DNA from 4 places in the Kyrpidia sp. genome. Region 2 is predicted to be linked to each of the others. Evidence: riboswitches for the same ligand, from Rfam matches in the RefSeq annotation. Region 2 holds a riboswitch; each other region holds the start of a gene.
What was found. Region 2 has a riboswitch for S-adenosylmethionine ahead of K6T64_RS03250 (trans-sulfuration enzyme family protein). Riboswitches for the same ligand answer to the same signal wherever they lie in the genome.
Positions count from the first base shown of each region.

Region 1 (4,209 bases), on a different contig from region 2:
CACCCCGGCCGTGGGTCCCCACCACAATGAGATCGACGTTCTCCTCGTCCGCAACATCACAAATCGCCGTTGCCGGATGTCCGACCAGATGCTTGAAGCGCACCCGATCCTTGTAGTCTTTAAAAGTGTTCATCACGGTCTCTTCAATCTGCTTCGCCCAGGACTCTTCGTACTGGGACAAATTGGCCAAGAGGTCCGGAGTGGCTTCATAGTAGTAGGGCACTGTCTGGGACACGTAGAGGACCGTCACCTCTGCCTCCGTCCACTTCGACAAGATATCCGCCACCATCTGTTCCGCTTTCTTAGACGCCTCAGAACCGTCCGTGGCAAACAAAACCTTTTTCATCTCTGACACCTCGCTCGACAGATGATAGAAGTGTTCCTGATCCCGGCTGGCTGGCTCAGGATCGTGAGACACCCTTTTCATGGCCGCCCGACACACCGGCCCGTCCAAACGGCCGGCTAGCTCCTCGGCGTGCAGGAGGCGCGCCAACCGCCTCTTGACCCCGGCTCCTTCCTTCCCCTGAAGGGCCATTTCTTGGTCAACGAGAAATTCAGCCACCTGAAGGATTCGAGAAGGCAGACTCAGCATCTCGCCGGCGAGGCCTCCAGGGTACCCGGTGCCATCGATCCGCTCATGATGCTGGCCGGTCCATATCGCCGGACCCTCCAGGCCGGGTATTTGCTGCAAAAAAGCCTGGGTGTAATAGGAGTGAAGCCGCTCGCGCTCCTCCTGCACATCGCCGCCAAACGTCCCTCCTGGGTTCCCCACCAGCCATCCCACATCGTGGTAATAAGCAGCAATATTGAGGGAATAGAGGTCCCGCTCCGACAGCCCCATCTCTTCCCCCAAGCTCATCGCCCAACCTGCCACCCGCTCCGCGTGATTCGGAGTCCCCCGCAAGACGCCGGCCAACCGTCCAAACATTCTCGCCAGCTTGACCGCATCTTCTGACGACATCGGAGCGTCCCCGGCAGGCCGTTTTGACAACAACACAAAAGGAGAATACGGACCAAACGCATCTAGGACAACTTCTGGGTGCCCAAGCAGTTCTTCAAAAACTCGGACCACATCCGGATCGAAAACCTCACCAGCCCGCTGCCCGATTGCGCGAACCCGGGCCAGTCGCTCGGCCAAAGGGACATCCATCGGCGCCCGGTCCATTACCTGGGCCGCCTCGCGTGCCACCCGCACAATCCTCGCTCCCAATGAAATCTCACGACCGCGGAGCCCAAAAGGCACACCCGAACCGTCCCAGTTTTCCCAACTTTGCCCAACAAACACTTCTGTCCACGGGTCCAAGTCCAGAGACCGAACCCATTGTGCGGAGGCCACCGGTACGAAGGTTGGATCCCGCCGCTTGAAATCCCCGGACGGACCGACGAGAGCGCCGACGTCATGCAACAATCCGGCAAAATATAACGTTCGTGCCTCCCGGAGGCCCAAGCCTGCCCCGAGCCCGATCTTCGCCGCGAGATACGCCACCCGCCGGGACCTTCCAACCCTTGCCCCGGACATCAAGTCAAAAATGGAGGACAGAGGGTTCAATGCATCGAACCATTTCATGTGCAACCATTCCCGTTCCCCTAGGAGGTCCACTGCAAATTATTCTTAGTAACCGTCTACAGTCTACCCCATCGGCCACCACCGAGAAAGGTTGACACCGACCAGTTTGCCCTGGTGAACCTGAGCTAACGGATGTAGTCCAAATGAACTATTTCCCCCTCCCTCTTGACGCCGCCATCGCCATTCATTACACTGAGATTCGAACTTGTCCTTATCGTATCAAAGAAATGCAGAGATTACTACAACCTCTTATCGAGAGCAGGCGGAGGGACTGGCCCGATGAAGCCCGGCAACCAACACCGCGCTTGACCATAGCGGGGTGTCAGGTGCTAAATCCTGCGAAGCCCATGGCGCTTCGGGAGATGAGAGGGCCGGTTCAGGGGCCCTTTCGCGACGCGAAAGGGATTTTTTGTGCTAGGAGATTGATCGATGATTGAACTTGACGGAGTATCCAAAGATTTTACGATCGGCGGCCGTGCCGTGCGCGTCCTGGACGGCATCGACTTAAACATTCCAAAGGGCACGATCTACGGGATCATCGGTCACAGCGGGGCGGGGAAAAGCACGTTGGTAAGGTGCATCAACCTCCTGGAACGCCCTACTTCCGGCCGGGTCACGGTAAACGGCAAGGATTTGACAAATCTGGACCCCCGGAAGTTGCAAACCGAGAGACAAAAGATAGGCATGGTGTTTCAACATTTTAATTTGCTGTCCTCTCGCACGGCGGCGGAAAACATCGAGTTCCCGCTAGAGCTGGCGGGCTGGCCAAAAGAACGTCGCCGCCGCCGGGTGGAAGAGCTTCTCCGGCTGGTGGGGTTGTGGGAGCTCCGGGATCAATACCCATCCAAACTGAGCGGCGGCCAGAAACAACGAGTGGGGATCGCCCGGGCCCTTGCCCCTCAGCCGGAAGTGCTCCTGTGCGATGAGGCCACTTCTGCCCTGGATCCCCAAACCACCGATTCGATCCTGGAACTGCTCGCCAGCATCAACCGGTCCCTGGGCCTCACAATGGTGGTCATCACCCACGAGATGCACGTCGTCACCGCGATTTGCGACCGCGTGGCCGTGCTGCACCAAGGGCGCATTGTGGAGGAAGGACGTGTGGTGGACGTGTTTCTCCGGCCGAAACATCCAGTCACCACCGAATTCGTCCGGCAAATGGGCGGTGCCGATACCGATGACCTCCCCGGGGTGCCGCAAGACGAACAGTTGTTGCGGTGTCTCTTTGTGGGAGATTCTGCTTTGCGGCCCGTTTTTTCTGAGGTGACGGAAGAAACCGGGGTACATGTGCGAATTCTTCAGGGATCTGTGGACCGGATGAAAACCATTCCCTACGGTCGGTTCATCGTGGCCCTTGTGGGGCCCGAGGAGGCGAAGCAGAGAGCCATACGAATCCTCCAGGATCGGGGGGCATGGGTGAAGGAGGTGAATTCAGGTGGATCCGGGGCTATGGGGTGAAATCGGACAAGCATCCCTCGATACGGTCTACATGATTGGACTGTCGGTATTGTTCTCGGTCCTGCTGGGTGGGCCCGTGGGGATTTTTCTCGTCGTCGCGGGACCTGGACACCTCAAACCGATGCCCGGTTTGTACCGGATCGTAGGGGCGGTGGTGAATATCGTTCGTTCGATACCATTCATCATCCTGCTCATCCTTATGATCCCGTTCACCCGGCTGCTGGTGGGCACATCCATCGGCGTCACCGCCGCCATCCCGCCCCTGGTGGCCTCGGCGGCCCCATTTTTCGCCCGGCTCGTGGAGACTTCCCTGCGGGAAGTCGACCGGGGAGTCATCGAGGCGGCCCAGGCTATGGGAGCCCGCACCGGCCAGATCATCTGGAAGGTCCTCCTTCCCGAAGCCCGGCCAGGGCTCTTGGCGGGCATCACCATTACCGCCGTGAACCTCATCGGCTACTCGGCTATGGCCGGCGCCATCGGCGGCGGAGGGCTCGGGGACCTGGCGGTCCGATACGGATATCAGCGGTTCGACACCGGTGTCATGCTGCTGACCACCGCCCTCCTCGTCGTTTTTGTCCAGTTTCTGCAATGGGGCGGAGATCGCCTGGTCCTTCGTTTCACCCGCCGTTAGATCATAAGGTCTGTATCCAAACAAAGGGGGTCTTTCACCGTGAAAAAGTTGAAAAGAGCTTTGCCGTTTCTGACCGTCGCCTTGGCCCTAGCCTTAACCGCGTGCGGATCTTCCGGAACATCGGGTTCACCCAGCGACACCGGCCAACAGGGGGGCGGGGAAAAAGTTATCAAAGTTGGAGCGACGGCCGTCCCCCACGCCGAGATTTTGGAACATGTCAAGCCAACATTGGCCAAGGAAGGGATTAAGCTAGAAGTCGTGACCTTTTCAGATTACGCCCAGCTCAACCCGCAATTGGTGGACAAACAGCTAGACGCCAATTATTTTCAACACATTCCTTATCTCGACAATTTCAACCAGCAAAAAGGAACGGACTTGCAGTGGATCGCCAAAGTCCACATTGAACCCATGGGGATTTATTCCAAGAAAATCAAATCTGTGGACGACTTGAAAAGCCAGGGGGGGACGGTGGCCATTCCCAACGACGCCACAAACGGCGGCCGGGCCTTGGCATTATTGGCTAAGGCGGGAGTCATTCAACTGAAACCAGGAG
Region 1 covers NZ_JAILZZ010000020.1:7,944-12,152, forward strand. The annotation lists gene K6T64_RS08870 (universal stress protein) at 1-1,567, opposite strand, end outside; SAM riboswitch class I at 1,814-1,936, shown strand; gene K6T64_RS08875 (methionine ABC transporter ATP-binding protein) at 1,997-3,025, shown strand; gene K6T64_RS08880 (methionine ABC transporter permease) at 3,003-3,656, shown strand; gene K6T64_RS08885 (MetQ/NlpA family ABC transporter substrate-binding protein) at 3,696-4,209, shown strand, end outside.
Region 1: another riboswitch for S-adenosylmethionine. It lies ahead of K6T64_RS08875 (methionine ABC transporter ATP-binding protein); the one in region 2 lies ahead of K6T64_RS03250 (trans-sulfuration enzyme family protein).

Region 2 (4,209 bases):
CTTGGGCGGGAGTCGGGCCGGGGGCGCCGGTGTCGGAGATTGATCTGCTGGCCGTGGCTGTGCCGGGGTATCTGGCGGCTATTGGGATCACTATCGCGGTGATGGTGGCCGCCAAGCGGGTGCACATTGGCCTTCTGGCTGGTTTCGGTTTCTGGCTGTGGCAAAGCCTTCAAGGGCCCGGCCTAGGAAGCGTGAGTTTGTTCACGCCGTATCTGCCGCAAAATACTTCACTTTTGGCGAATCGGTTGGTTTGGGCGGGGATCGGGATGGTTTGCGTCGTTGTTGCGGCCGGCCTGGCGGAACGAAGAGAGCGGTGGATCGGCGTCGACTCGCCCGAATAGGTCCTCGGAAGGGGCGGCCCCTGGGCCGCTTCCGCGCGGGAAGAGTGTCAGCATGCCCCCTATGGGCGCCTTCTTCCAAGGAGGACCAGCGTTAGCACGTCACCTTGCGCGCACTTTCCTCCACCTGGGCGCTGGCCGCAAGCGCGAGGGCCTGGTCCAAATCCTGGATCAGGTCTTCGACGTGTTCAAGGCCTACAGACAGCCTCAGAAGAGAGTCCGTGACGCCGAGGCGCTGTCGTACATCTGGGGGAACGTCGGCATGGGTCTGGACCGCCGGGTAGGTGATCAGCGATTCGGTGCCGCCGAGGCTTTCTGCAAAGGTGATCACCCGCAGGTGCGCGAGGATCGGGGACACCCACTTGTTGTTCGCCACTTCAAAAGCAATCATCCCACCCCACCCGCTGGCCTGTGCCCGATGCACGGCGTGGCCGGGATGGTCCGGGAGTCCGGGGTAATACACCCGGGATACCCGAGGATGTGCCTTCAGCCACTCGGCCAGGGCTCGGGCATTGCCTTCATGCCGGTCCATGCGCACGTGGAGAGTTTTTATCCCCCGCAACAGCAGCCAAGCGTCCTGAGGACCTAACACCGCGCCAATGGAATTTTGAATAAAAGCCAGGGAATCCGCCAACGCCTCCGACTTTACGACTATTGTGCCGGCCAAGACATCGTTGTGTCCGCCGAGATACTTGGTGGCCGACTCGACCACGATGTCCGCCCCCAGTTCCAGGGGCCGTTGCAGGTACGGAGTCATAAAGGTGTTGTCGACAATGAGCCAGGCTCCGCGTTCGTGGGCAAGCCGTGCCAATCCCCGAAGGTCGGCGATTTTGAGGGTGGGATTGGTCGGAGTTTCGACGAACAGCGCCCGGGTGTGGGGGCGGATTTGCTTGGCCACGGCCTGCAGGTCGGAGGTGTTCACATAGGTGGTTTCCAGACCCAGTGGGCGAAATAGCCGTTCGAATAAACGGTAGGTGCCGCCGTATAGATCGTCCGAGAGCACGAGATGATCTCCTGGGCGAAACAGGCGGCCGATGGCGTCGATGGCCGCCATGCCGGAAGCGAAGGCAAACCCCCGGCATCCCCCGTGCAAGGCGGCGATCGTTTCCTCCAAGGCCAGGCGGGTCGGATTCGAGGTTCGGGTATAGTCGAAACCGGTGGAAGAACCGAGGCCGGGATGAGCGTACGTGGTGGCGTGGTGGATGGGTAAAGAAATCGCTCCGGTGACGGGATCTCGGCGGGTTCCCGCCTGGGAACATCGCGTGTCAATGCGCATGCCTAACCCTCCTGTAATTCCGGTGGAAACCCGTTCCAGAATGGCAAAACCCACTCCTGAGGGGAGTGGGTCGTCAACAAAAGCCGATCCTCCGGCACTCCTCTCATCTCTCAGGCCGCTCACGCGGCCTGCAGGAATTGGCACCTCTCCGGACATTCCGGTGGTTGCCGGGCTTCATCGGGCCAGTCCCTCCGCCACTCTGGATAAGAGTTCACCGATTCAATTGTTGAGTACACCATATCATGGAACGATCTTTTTGTCGAGAGCGTTCAGCGCCGCAGGGCGGAGTTGTCATATTCAAAAATCGCCAGGCGGTTCAACAAGTCCTGTAAAGGATCGGCCGCAGGCCGCAGGGGTGACGCGTTCGGCCGGGAGGCTTCCCGGGCGGCGATGGTCGTCAGGGTGCCGGGCGGCTGATTCGTTTCAGAAGGCCCTGCCGGAGCGGGCAGATGCAGGATATCTGCCAGAATCGGTTGGAGGCGGTTCCAACGGACGTAGCCGTTGTGGTCGGCGCTGACCTGAATGGTGGTCCCGCCGAAGGGATATTGTTGGGCCGGGGTGGGCACGGCGCCGTCATTGGCGGGATATCCCAAAGCCGACAAGGCGGCATAGCCCGCCCGGAGAAAAGGGCTGCTGATCGTATCGGCTGACGGGATGCTCCCCACCACAGACACCACCCGGAGAGCGCGAAGGGCGGGGTTCTCGCTATGTAAAGCGGTCACTTCCTGCCGCACCTTGGCCGGAGTAAGGCTGCGGTCCGCCGCCGCGCCGAATAACGTTGCGGGAATCGGCGAATCCGGGGGCAACTGGACCACGCGGTTCAAAAGGTTTGCCAGAGGGCTCCCGCCCCAGGGGGTGCCGAGGCTGATCAGAGCCGCGGCGTTCAGCGGCCGGTAGTCGCCCAAGGCCACGTACGCATCAAGGCCCCCCATGCTGTGGCCGATGAGGACCAAGCGGCCATCGATGCCCGGGACTTGCTGGCGAAGAACGCTGAGTTGGCCCGCCAACAAATGGCCATTGGCAATAAAATCCGCATCAGGGTCCAACTTCACCGTGGCCACGTTATAACCCGCCGCATAGGCTTCGCGGTATACGTCTGTAAATACCGACGCATCTTCATAAATCCCGTTGATAAACAGGAGAAATGGACGATTCTCATCGTGGATGTGGTAAAATACGGTGCCGATGGGATTCCGGCGGACCGCGTCCACCGTGAATTGATCGGGACTTACATCGATCAAGCGAATGTGGTGTGTGATCTTTGGTGTCAAAGAGCCGACCTCGCCCCCGACGGTAATCGGGACGCCGGGGTTCTCAGCGGCCAAGGGCTCCCCATTGGTGATCGCCGGATGGGTATAGGAATAAGCGAACGCTTGGCTCATCCCCATGGCGGCAAAAGCGACGGTCACGCTCAGGATCTGGCGAAGCTGTTTACGGGTGTCCAACTCTTCGTCACTCCCTCGATCCGGAAGAATTCCGCGTTGTTGTGTCTCCGGAGAGCTTCGGCACAGCCGTGCGCGGAGATTCAGTGAACCGCCGGATCATGGGTTCCGGAGCATCTGCGCGAAGCCGAAGAGGGCATGGTCGATCGGCTGTTCATCGCTCGTGTCATGTCCATCCTATCACAGACCCCGGTGCTCATGAAACGGGGAGAAAAAATTTTGGCGCGGAAATATAGGGCCAAGGGCTTCCGCGGAGGGCCATTGATGTCAGTGGTGGTGGGCCAGGGAATGTTGATTGAATACTTCGTCAAATGTCCTACGACAAGCTTTCGCCCGCTCAACAAAAAGTGGCGGAATATTTGCTCCAAAACATGGAAAAGGCCTCGTATGAAACGGCGGTACAAATCGCCCGGGGGGCGGGGGTCAGTGAGGCCACTGTGGTGCGCCTGGCCTACGCGTTGGGGTACAACAGTTTCTCGGAGGTGCAGCGGCACCTGAGGCAACAAGTGTTGAAGGGGGGGCGATCCCGGGCTCCGGGGCAAACTGTCCAGGCTGACACGAATCCGCTAGACCATGTGTTGGCCCGGGACGCCGCAGTGATCCAGGGGCTGCGAGAAACCCTCGTCAGGGAGGATGTGGACCGGGCTGTGGGTCGGATCATTGAGGCCGACCAGGTGCTCGTGGTGGGATTCCGGGGTTCCTACGCGGCGGCCCAGTGGTTTTTTTATACCCTTGGCATGATGAGAGAAGGGGTTTCGTTAATTCCGTCCGATGGCGGCAACCTGGCGGGAATGCTGAGCCTTACCGAGCGGTCGGCAGTCGTGGGCATTTCATTCCCCCGTTATGCAGCCGAAACCCTCCGTCTGGTCGGTCGATTGAAGGAGCAAGGGTCGTCGATCATCGCGATCACGGATAAACGCTGGTCTCCTCTCGGCCGTTTAGCCGATATCGTCCTGGCGGTGGAGGCGAACTACGAAGCGGGCACTCTATCCCCCGCCGGCGTCATGAGCCTGCTCAACCTGTTGGTGGCTGGCGTGGGGGACCGGGACCCGGAGCGGGTGCGGTTGCGGATGCAGCGTTTGGAAGAGCTGTATTCCGGATATGGCATCATGGTGGAGTGAGACCTCATTCAGGGGAATGTGGCTGCAAAGGA
Region 2 covers NZ_JAILZZ010000004.1:101,118-105,326, reverse strand. The annotation lists gene K6T64_RS03255 (hypothetical protein) at 1-341, shown strand, start outside; gene K6T64_RS03250 (trans-sulfuration enzyme family protein) at 433-1,614, opposite strand; SAM riboswitch class I at 1,715-1,824, opposite strand; gene K6T64_RS03245 (lipase family alpha/beta hydrolase) at 1,884-3,059, opposite strand; gene K6T64_RS03240 (MurR/RpiR family transcriptional regulator) at 3,368-4,177, shown strand.

Region 3 (4,209 bases), on a different contig from region 2:
AGGACCATGGGGGAACGGGTTTGAACCACCAGTTGGTCGACGCCCCCTTCTTCCGCGATCACCCGAAGCAGCTCCCGGGTGATCTTCCATCGCCCTTCCACTGGCTGATAGGGGTCTGTGGAGGAGCCCAGGAAGATTCTGAGTGTCTCTCCCCGATCCCGGCTGCGCCGCAGTTCCCGGCGGAGGCGTTCCGGGGCACCCTCTTTGACCGTCACCCAGGTCCCCCAGGGTTTTGGATGGAGTAAAGCCACCGGCAGGCGCCGCACGTAACAGTAGGGGCAACCGACGGTGTCCCGGCCGAGGTTGTCCACCGGTCGGCCAAAGGCGCACCCGATGTACGGGTTCAACGAATGGGTGAATCCTGTCAGATACCCCGTGGCCGGTTGCAACATCCGCCCGGCCGTCTTTTTCTCCACATGAACCTCGGCCAACCCCCGTCCCCCCTCGCCATCGACTATTTTGCCGAATGTAAAAAAAGACGTCAAAAAACGTCGAAATCTGTTTTCGCCGTGGCAGTCCGGTCCGACCTTTTGGTATGATAAAGGCCGAGGTGACCACGATGCGCGTATTTTCCGGGATGCAGCCCAGCGGCACGCCCACCCTGGGCAATTACCTCGGCGCCCTGCGCCATTTTGTCGACATCCAAGATGAAGCCGAATGTTTTTACTGCGTGGTGGACCTCCATGCCGTTACGGTCCCCCAGGAACCTGCCGCATTGCACCGGCAGACGAGACAACTCAGCGCTCTGTATCTGGCGGCGGGGATCGATCCTCGTCGGTCGGTCCTTTTCCTTCAATCCCACGTCCCCGCCCACTCCCAGTTGGGGTGGCTGATGGAGTGCCTGGTGCATTACGGCGAGCTCGGGCGCATGACCCAGTTCAAAGAGAAATCTGAGGGCAAGGAAGGCGTGAGCGCCGGCCTGTTTACATATCCTGCCCTTATGGCGGCGGACATTTTGTTGTATCAGGCCACCCATGTCCCGGTGGGGGAAGACCAAAAACAACACCTGGAATTGACCCGGGATCTGGCCGAGCGGTTCAACAAGCGGTACGGGGATACGTTTGTCATCCCGGAGCCCTTGATCCCCAAAGTGGGAAGTCGGATCATGTCCCTGGACGACCCGACGAAAAAGATGAGCAAGAGCAGCGCCAACCCTGGGAGCTACATTTCCCTGCTGGACAGCCCCGACGACATCCGGAAAAAGATCCGCCGGGCGGTGACCGACTCCGAGGCGGAAGTGCGCTTCGATCCCCAGCGGAAACCGGCCGTCAGCAACTTGCTCACCATTTATTCATCATGCACGGACAAAACGATCCCCGAACTGGAGAAACAGTATTCCGGGGTGGGATATGGACCTTTTAAGCAAGATCTGGCCGAAGCGGTGGTGGCCCGGCTGGAGCCGCTGCAAGAGCGGTATAGAGAGCTGGTCGACAGTGAGGAGCTGGACCGCATTCTCGCCGAGGGGGCGGCCAAAGCCAAGGCTGTGGCGGAACCGAATCTGCACCTGGTCTTCGAACGGATGGGATTTCTGTTGCCCCGTTGAAAACTGGGAACCCGCTCGGGGTTGCAGGGCCGTCGGGCGGGATGGAGCGGAGCGTCGAGCCCTTCCGCACCGCTCCATCCGGGCTGGTGCCTTTTAAATCGCAGCACGGCGAAGATCGGTGTCGATATCCAGGATCTCGTACACCGCCCGCAGGTCCCCGATGGGAAAGAGATGGGCGCCGGCCGCGAACTCCCTCAGTCCCCCGTACAACTCCCGGCAGAGGGCGATCCCCGCAGCCCGGCCGCCTTCTTCCACTTTCTGAATCACGTCTTCCCCCACCCGCACCCCGGGTACCTTCTCGTTAAAATAGCGGGCTTGGCGGGCGGACTTGAGCGGCAGAAGTCCGAACAGGATGTGGACCGGCAGGTGGCGGGTGCGCTCCCAGAAACGCAAGGCCGTCTCGATATCGAACACCGGCTGGGTCTGGACGAAGCGAACCCCGGCTTCCACCTTGGCCGCCAATTTGGCCACTTCGGCGTCCAAATCTTCCGCCCCGGGATTGGCCACCCCGCCGATCAAGAACCGGGTCGGGCCGCTCAGTTCGTGGCCGGTCAAGTCGTAGCCTTGGTTCAGTCGTTCAGCCAGCCGGGCCAAACCGATGGAATCGGTCTCAAACACCCCTTTGACCTCAGGATGATCCCCCCGGCTGGGAGAATCCCCGGTCAAGGTGAGGATGTTCCTCACCCCCAGGGCCGCCGCACCCAACAATTCGCTCTGAAGGCCGAGCAGGTTGCGGTCCCGACAGGTCAGGTGAAAAATCGCTTCAAGGCCCAGATCCTCCTGGACAATGTGAGCCAGGGCGATGGGGCTCATCCGCAGGGTGGCCATGGGACTGTCCGCGATATTCACCGCATCCACCTTGCCCCGGAGGAATTTGGCCGCTTCCATGGTGGGCAAGGGATCCGCCCCCTTGGGCGGCTCCAACTCCACCGTGGTCACAAACTTGCCGAGGGCTAACTTTTCCCGTAAACCGTGCACATTGTACATCCCCAGATCCCCCCACTCCGCGCGGCTTCCTCGCCTCCATCCCCTAAACCCACCAAAAAACCCCTTTCCGGTGGAAAGAGGTCGGACTGTTGTCCCCCTCTCTCATCTTCCGGGGTCTCCCCGCAGGAATTGGCACCGTGCCGGTGTTCCGACCGGTTGCCGCGGCATCATCGGGCCCGTCCCTCCGCCAACTCTGGATAAGAGTAAGGATCCATCGCGAGTATTCGGTTTAAAATTACCTTCACCTTACGTGAATTTCTCAGCCGTGTCAAGGGGCCGCATTTGGCACATCCGCGGGAGTTCCATTCGGCATTTCCAAGAACTCGGCGTGGTCTGAAGGGTTTTGGTGGTTTACCCACACCCTTCTCTTATGTTAGCCTAACCGTGTCGAGCTAGCCAAGCCATCATATCTCCCCTGTTCCGCATTTTACCCATGCGATACGACATTGGAGAGAGTGAAGGCGAGTCTGTCAGAAAGAGGTAGCAGAAATGAAGCGTTCAAAAATCTTCCACCTCAGCATTGTTTTTCTTTTGTCATCCACTTTTCTTGTGGCCTGTGGTTCCTCTTCCTCCTATCAGGGCGATATCCTGGAAACTACAGCCTCTGCTGAAGTATTGCCGACCTTTTTAAACAACCAGCAGGAAGCGGTCCGCCAAATCTATGCAGCCGCCGGCAAATCCACCGAACTGTTGCAATGGATCCCATGCTATTGCGGATGTGGGGAAAGCGCGGGGCATAAAAGCAACAGGGACTGCTTCATCCGCGCTGTCAATCCGGACGGGTCGGTGGTTTGGAATAGCCACGGTGCCGGGTGCGGCGTCTGTTTGGAAATCGCAGCTCAGTCCATAGGGCTGTGGAGAGATGGCAAAGGGGCGAAGGACATTCGGGCTTTTATTGAGGAGAAGTACAAAGAAGGGTACGCTCTGCCGACTCCAACCCCTCAGCCTTCCTAATCCTTCGGGCGACCGGCCCTTCTCCCCAGAAGGCGCCAGGATACCCAAAGAGTGTGACGATGAGGAGGGACTTTGGTGAACCCGGCGTATTTCATTGCCCATGGAGCCCCCACTTTGGCCATTGAAAACAACCCATACACACAGCTTCTGCAAAGCGTTGCTTCCCGTTTTCCAAAACCCAAGGCGGTGCTCCTATTCACCGCCCACTGGGAATCTCCCGTGCAGCTCATTGGCGCCCCCGAGCAATTCGGGATGATCTACGATTTTTTCGGATTTCCCGATGACCTTTATCGGATTGTCTACCCCGCCCAAGGAGCGCCGGAAGTGGCCGAAGAAGCTCGAGCCCTTCTTGACGAGGCTGGTATTCCAGCCAAAATCGATCAAAGCCGCGGGCTCGATCACGGCGCCTGGGTGGTGCTTCGCCTCCTGTTCCCCCATGCGGACGTGCCCGTGGCGACCCTGTCCGTCAATCCCGCCCTACCCCCGGAAAAGCAGTACGCCATCGGCCGGGCCCTCGCTCCCCTTCGTCGGGACGCGCTGATCCTAGGCAGCGGTGGGACGGTGCACAATCTGTGGTCTCTCGATTGGAGCCGAGAACAAGACGGACTGCCGGCAGACTGGGCGCAGAGCTTTGACGACTGGCTACGAGATCGGATCGAGAATTGGGACACCCGAGCACTTTTTCGCTATAAGTCCGAGGCCCCTTATGCCCACATGGCCGTTCC
Region 3 covers NZ_JAILZZ010000009.1:13,783-17,991, reverse strand. The annotation lists gene K6T64_RS05470 (radical SAM protein) at 1-431, opposite strand, end outside; gene trpS (tryptophan--tRNA ligase) at 560-1,543, shown strand; gene K6T64_RS05460 (methylenetetrahydrofolate reductase) at 1,637-2,530, opposite strand; SAM riboswitch class I at 2,630-2,734, opposite strand; gene K6T64_RS05455 (PCYCGC motif-containing (lipo)protein) at 3,020-3,484, shown strand; gene K6T64_RS05450 (DODA-type extradiol aromatic ring-opening family dioxygenase) at 3,560-4,209, shown strand, end outside.
Region 3: another riboswitch for S-adenosylmethionine. It lies ahead of K6T64_RS05460 (methylenetetrahydrofolate reductase); the one in region 2 lies ahead of K6T64_RS03250 (trans-sulfuration enzyme family protein).

Region 4 (4,209 bases), on a different contig from region 2:
GGATTGGCGACAATGCGATGGACGAGGTCAAAGCTGGGGGCATTCCCGCTGAACCGCGTTGTCCAGAGGTGGAAAACAATAAAAATGAAGGTGATCACTCCGGTTACGCGCTGGAGGACGAACATCCAATTCCGAAACCAGCCGTAGCGTCCCACGTTGTACCCGGAGGTAAAGGCCACATACAATCCGTACACCCCGTGGTACAAGAGGGGGATAAAAATGAAGATAAACTCAATCAACGTCAGAAACGGGAGATTCTGAATAAAGGCGACAGCGTCGTTAAACGCCTGGGGGCCGTTAATGGCGCTGGCATTTGTGAACAAATGCTCAATCAGGAAGAGACCCACCGGCACCACACCCGCCAAGGTATGTAGCCGCCGAAAAATAAACTCCCTCTTGTCCTGTGACACCGCAAATCGTTCCTCCTTCTGTTGGCCTCAAAACAGCATAAAAGGAAGGCAATCCTAGGTGATTGCCCGCTCACCCCGAACCCATATCGATAGCATGCCCGAAACGTCGTCGCCGCGGCTCAACGTACAAAGAAATTTTAAAGTTTCCCGGTGGGCATGTCAAGGAAACGAGGCCGTCCACGAAGGCGAACAGGAGGGGATCATCTGTGGATACAGGTCAGGGAATTCACGTTTTTCATATTGCGTTGCGGATACAACACCCCAGCACGAGACGTTGTACAGAAACGAAAGCCCCCGGATGGGGACGGGGGCGCCCGGTCGGGACGTGCACCTGGTTCACCCCTCCGGGGCATATACCGATCGTGCCGCCGGGTTCAGGAACTCGCTGAGGGCCGCAGACATCTGTTGAAATTCCACTAAAAATGCGTCGTGACCGTACACCGAGCGAATCTCGCGATACTCCACCCTTTTACCGGTCGCCGCAAGTCCTTCGGCGATTTCGATCTGTTCCGCAGCGGGATACAAGATATCCGAATCGATCCCGATGCAGAGAAATTCCGCCTCCGTCCGGGCATAGGCGGCGGCCACCCCGCCCCGGCCCCGGCCGATATCATGTAAGTCCATAGCCTTGATCAAGTATAGGTACGAATTGGCGTCAAACCGCCGCACCAGTTTTTCACCTTGGTATCGAAGATAACTTTCCACTTGAAATCTCGCCTCAAAATCCACCGGCCCGTCCTCTTCTTCCCGCCCTACCACGCTCCGGCCAAACCGGGCGTTATACAACTGGGGCCCGCGATAGGTGATCATGCCCACCATCCGGGCGAGGGCCAAACCCGCCGCAGGTTTTTCCCCATTATAGTAATCCCCGCCGTTCCACGCCGGGTCATTCATGATCGCCAAGCGCATGACGTCGTTGTACGCAATCGCCATGGCAGACAGTCGAGCACTGGTGGCGATGGGAATACACCGCTCAACCCGGTCGGGGTAGGTCACCGCCCATTCCAAGGCCTGCATCCCGCCCATGGAACCCCCGATCACCGCGTAGAGATGAGTGATGCCAAGCTTCTCCAGCCACAACCTCTGGGCTTCCACCATGTCCCGGATGGTAATGGGAGGGAATCGCAGACCCCACGGGCGCCCATCCGGACCCGGGGACGCCGGCCCCGTCGACCCCGCACACCCCCCGAGCACATTCGAACAGACGATATAAAAACGATCCGTATCCAGGACTCGTCCCGGACCGATCAGCCCGTCCCACCATCCGGGCTGCCCGTCCAAATTCCCGGCGTGCGCGTCTCCGGTCAGAGCGTGACACACCAGGATCGTTCGATCCCGGGCGTTCTCCGGGTCTCCATAAGCTTCGTAGGCGATGTCCACCTCGTCCAGGACCCGCCCGCTGTCCAGGGTTACGGGTCCGACTTTTACCACACCTTTGACCCCGAAGGCATGACCCATCGCCCTCACTCCCTTCCTGACACGCCACAACTGAAAAGCCCCCTCTGCGAGAAGAGGGGGCTTGCAAGGGCAGTGTCCACCTCTTATCTCTCAGGATCCACCCAGGTCCTGCAGGAATTGGCACCTCTCCGCCTTCTGGCGGTGGTTGCCGGGTTTCATCGGGCCAGTCCCTCCACCACTCTCGATAAGAGTTCTCCGAACGATTCAATTGTTGTTTGTAAGCTTTGAGGTTGAGTGTACCACGGGTCAAAATCGCCTGTCAACCTGGCGGAGAAGCCCCGGAGAAAATCTCCCGTAACCAAGCGATCCGCTGACAGCCCTGGGCGCCAGCCGTCAATGTCCGGCCTTGGCCGACATACATTACCATCGACATCTGCGCCCCGCGGGGCAGCTGGAGGGACCCGCCATGTGGGATGCCGAATCCCGCCTCCGGCTTCGGATCTACTGCACGGAACGCGACCGGATTCACGGTCGTCCGACGGCCCGGGTATTGATGGAGTTGGCCCGTTCCACAGGCCTGGCAGGCGCCACGCTATACCGTGGCTTGGAAGGATTCGGCCGTAGCGGCGTGCAGAGGAGCTGGCGTTATTTTGAAACCGAATCGGCTTTGCCGCTCATTGTTGAATTCGTGGATGAGGAATCGGTGATCCGGCGCTATCTGAACGCCTTAGACCACCTGTCCTTTCAGGGGTTTTTGACCATCGAGCGCGTGGAGCAAATCACCTGGAGCGGCCCCCGCTAACGAGGGCCGCATCGACTTATGCTTTGACCGGATTGACCTTCTCTTCAGCTGAGGCGGACAATTCGAAGGTCTGGTGCAACACTTGTACCGCTCGTTTGACATCCCTGGCGTCGACGACACAAGACACTTTGATCTCCGAGGTGCTGACCATCCGGATGGACAGCCCCGCTTCAATCAGCGCGTCGAACATCCGGGCCGCCACGCCGGGGTTGCTAATCATGCCTGCGCCGACGATGGAGATCTTTGCCAATTCTTCTTCCGCCACAATCTCTCCAGCTCCCAGCTCCACCCGCAGATCTTCCAATACCCGAAGGGTCACAGGAAGGTCGTCCCGACAGACAGTAAAGGAAATATCATGGACATCGTTATGCACGATGCTCTGAACGATAATGTCCACGTTCACGTTTTCCTCCGCCAGGGCGTGAAAAACTCTACCTAGACTATCCCGCCGATTGGGGACCCCCACCAGCGACACCTTGGCGACGTTGAGATCATGAGCAATGCCCCGGACCACCTGTCCTTGTTCCACGTTCGCATCCTCCTTCACCCATGTCCCGGGTCCGTCATGAAAACTGGAGCGCACCACCAAAGGCACCCGATACAATTTGGCATATTCCACTGCCCGGGGGTGCAGCACCACCGCGCCGAGGTTCGCCAACTCCAGCATCTCGTCATAGGAGATTTCCGGGATCTTGGCGGCTTCCTTGACAATACGGGGATCTGTCGTGTACACGCCGTCCACGTCCGTGTAGATCTCACAGACATCCGCCTTCAAAGCGGCCGCCAGGGCCACGGCGGTGGTGTCCGAGCCGCCCCGGCCCAACGTGGCGATCTCCCCATCGTCGGTCACGCCCTGAAAACCTGCCACCACAGCAACATGGCCGTCGCGAAGCAGGGCGTCGACACGATCGGGCCTCACCTCCAAGATCCGAGCCTTCCCGAATACCTGCTCTACCCGGAACCCGGCCTGGCCTCCGGTCAAAGACGTCGCCGGTACGCCGAGCCCTTGGAGAGCCATGGTCAACACGGCGATGGACACCTGCTCCCCGGTGCTCAGGAGCATGTCCAACTCCCGGGCTGGCGGCCGCTCATTCACCTGCTTGGCCAGGGCGATGAGATCATCGGTGGTATCGCCCATCGCCGAGACCACCACCGCCACCTGATGACCTTCGGCCCTGGTTTTCGCAACCCTTTGCGCCACCTTTACCATGCGCTCCGCCGTCGCCACGGAACTGCCCCCGAACTTCATCACGATTCGCGCCACATTTCTCTCCTCCTCGCCGCGTGCGCCGGCCCCGCCGGCGGCCGGCGGCGGAACAGACACAAAAAAACAGCCGTAGACAGGCCCGATCTACCGCTGTTCATACTCACACGGAATCGCAACCTCTCTCCCACGCAGTAGCACTCCACAAGGGAACCCCTTGTGACAGTCCCGGACCTTTTCGATCCGGGCCCAGCGCCGGCGCCTTGAGGGCCGCCGCCGACGCTTCGGCGAAATCCCCTTTCCCGGGCGGATCGTCGGCCCCTTCGCCTCCCCGCCGGTACTCTTGGACCTCGCGCCTCTACCCCCGTTCGGGCATCGAGAGTGCGTCATTGAGT
Region 4 covers NZ_JAILZZ010000009.1:28,117-32,325, reverse strand. The annotation lists gene K6T64_RS05525 (succinate dehydrogenase cytochrome b558 subunit) at 1-410, opposite strand, end outside; gene metX (homoserine O-acetyltransferase MetX) at 747-1,898, opposite strand; SAM riboswitch class I at 1,949-2,059, opposite strand; gene K6T64_RS05515 (DUF190 domain-containing protein) at 2,275-2,610, shown strand; gene K6T64_RS05510 (aspartate kinase) at 2,627-3,874, opposite strand; lysine riboswitch at 4,002-4,183, opposite strand.
Region 4: another riboswitch for S-adenosylmethionine. It lies ahead of metX (homoserine O-acetyltransferase MetX); the one in region 2 lies ahead of K6T64_RS03250 (trans-sulfuration enzyme family protein).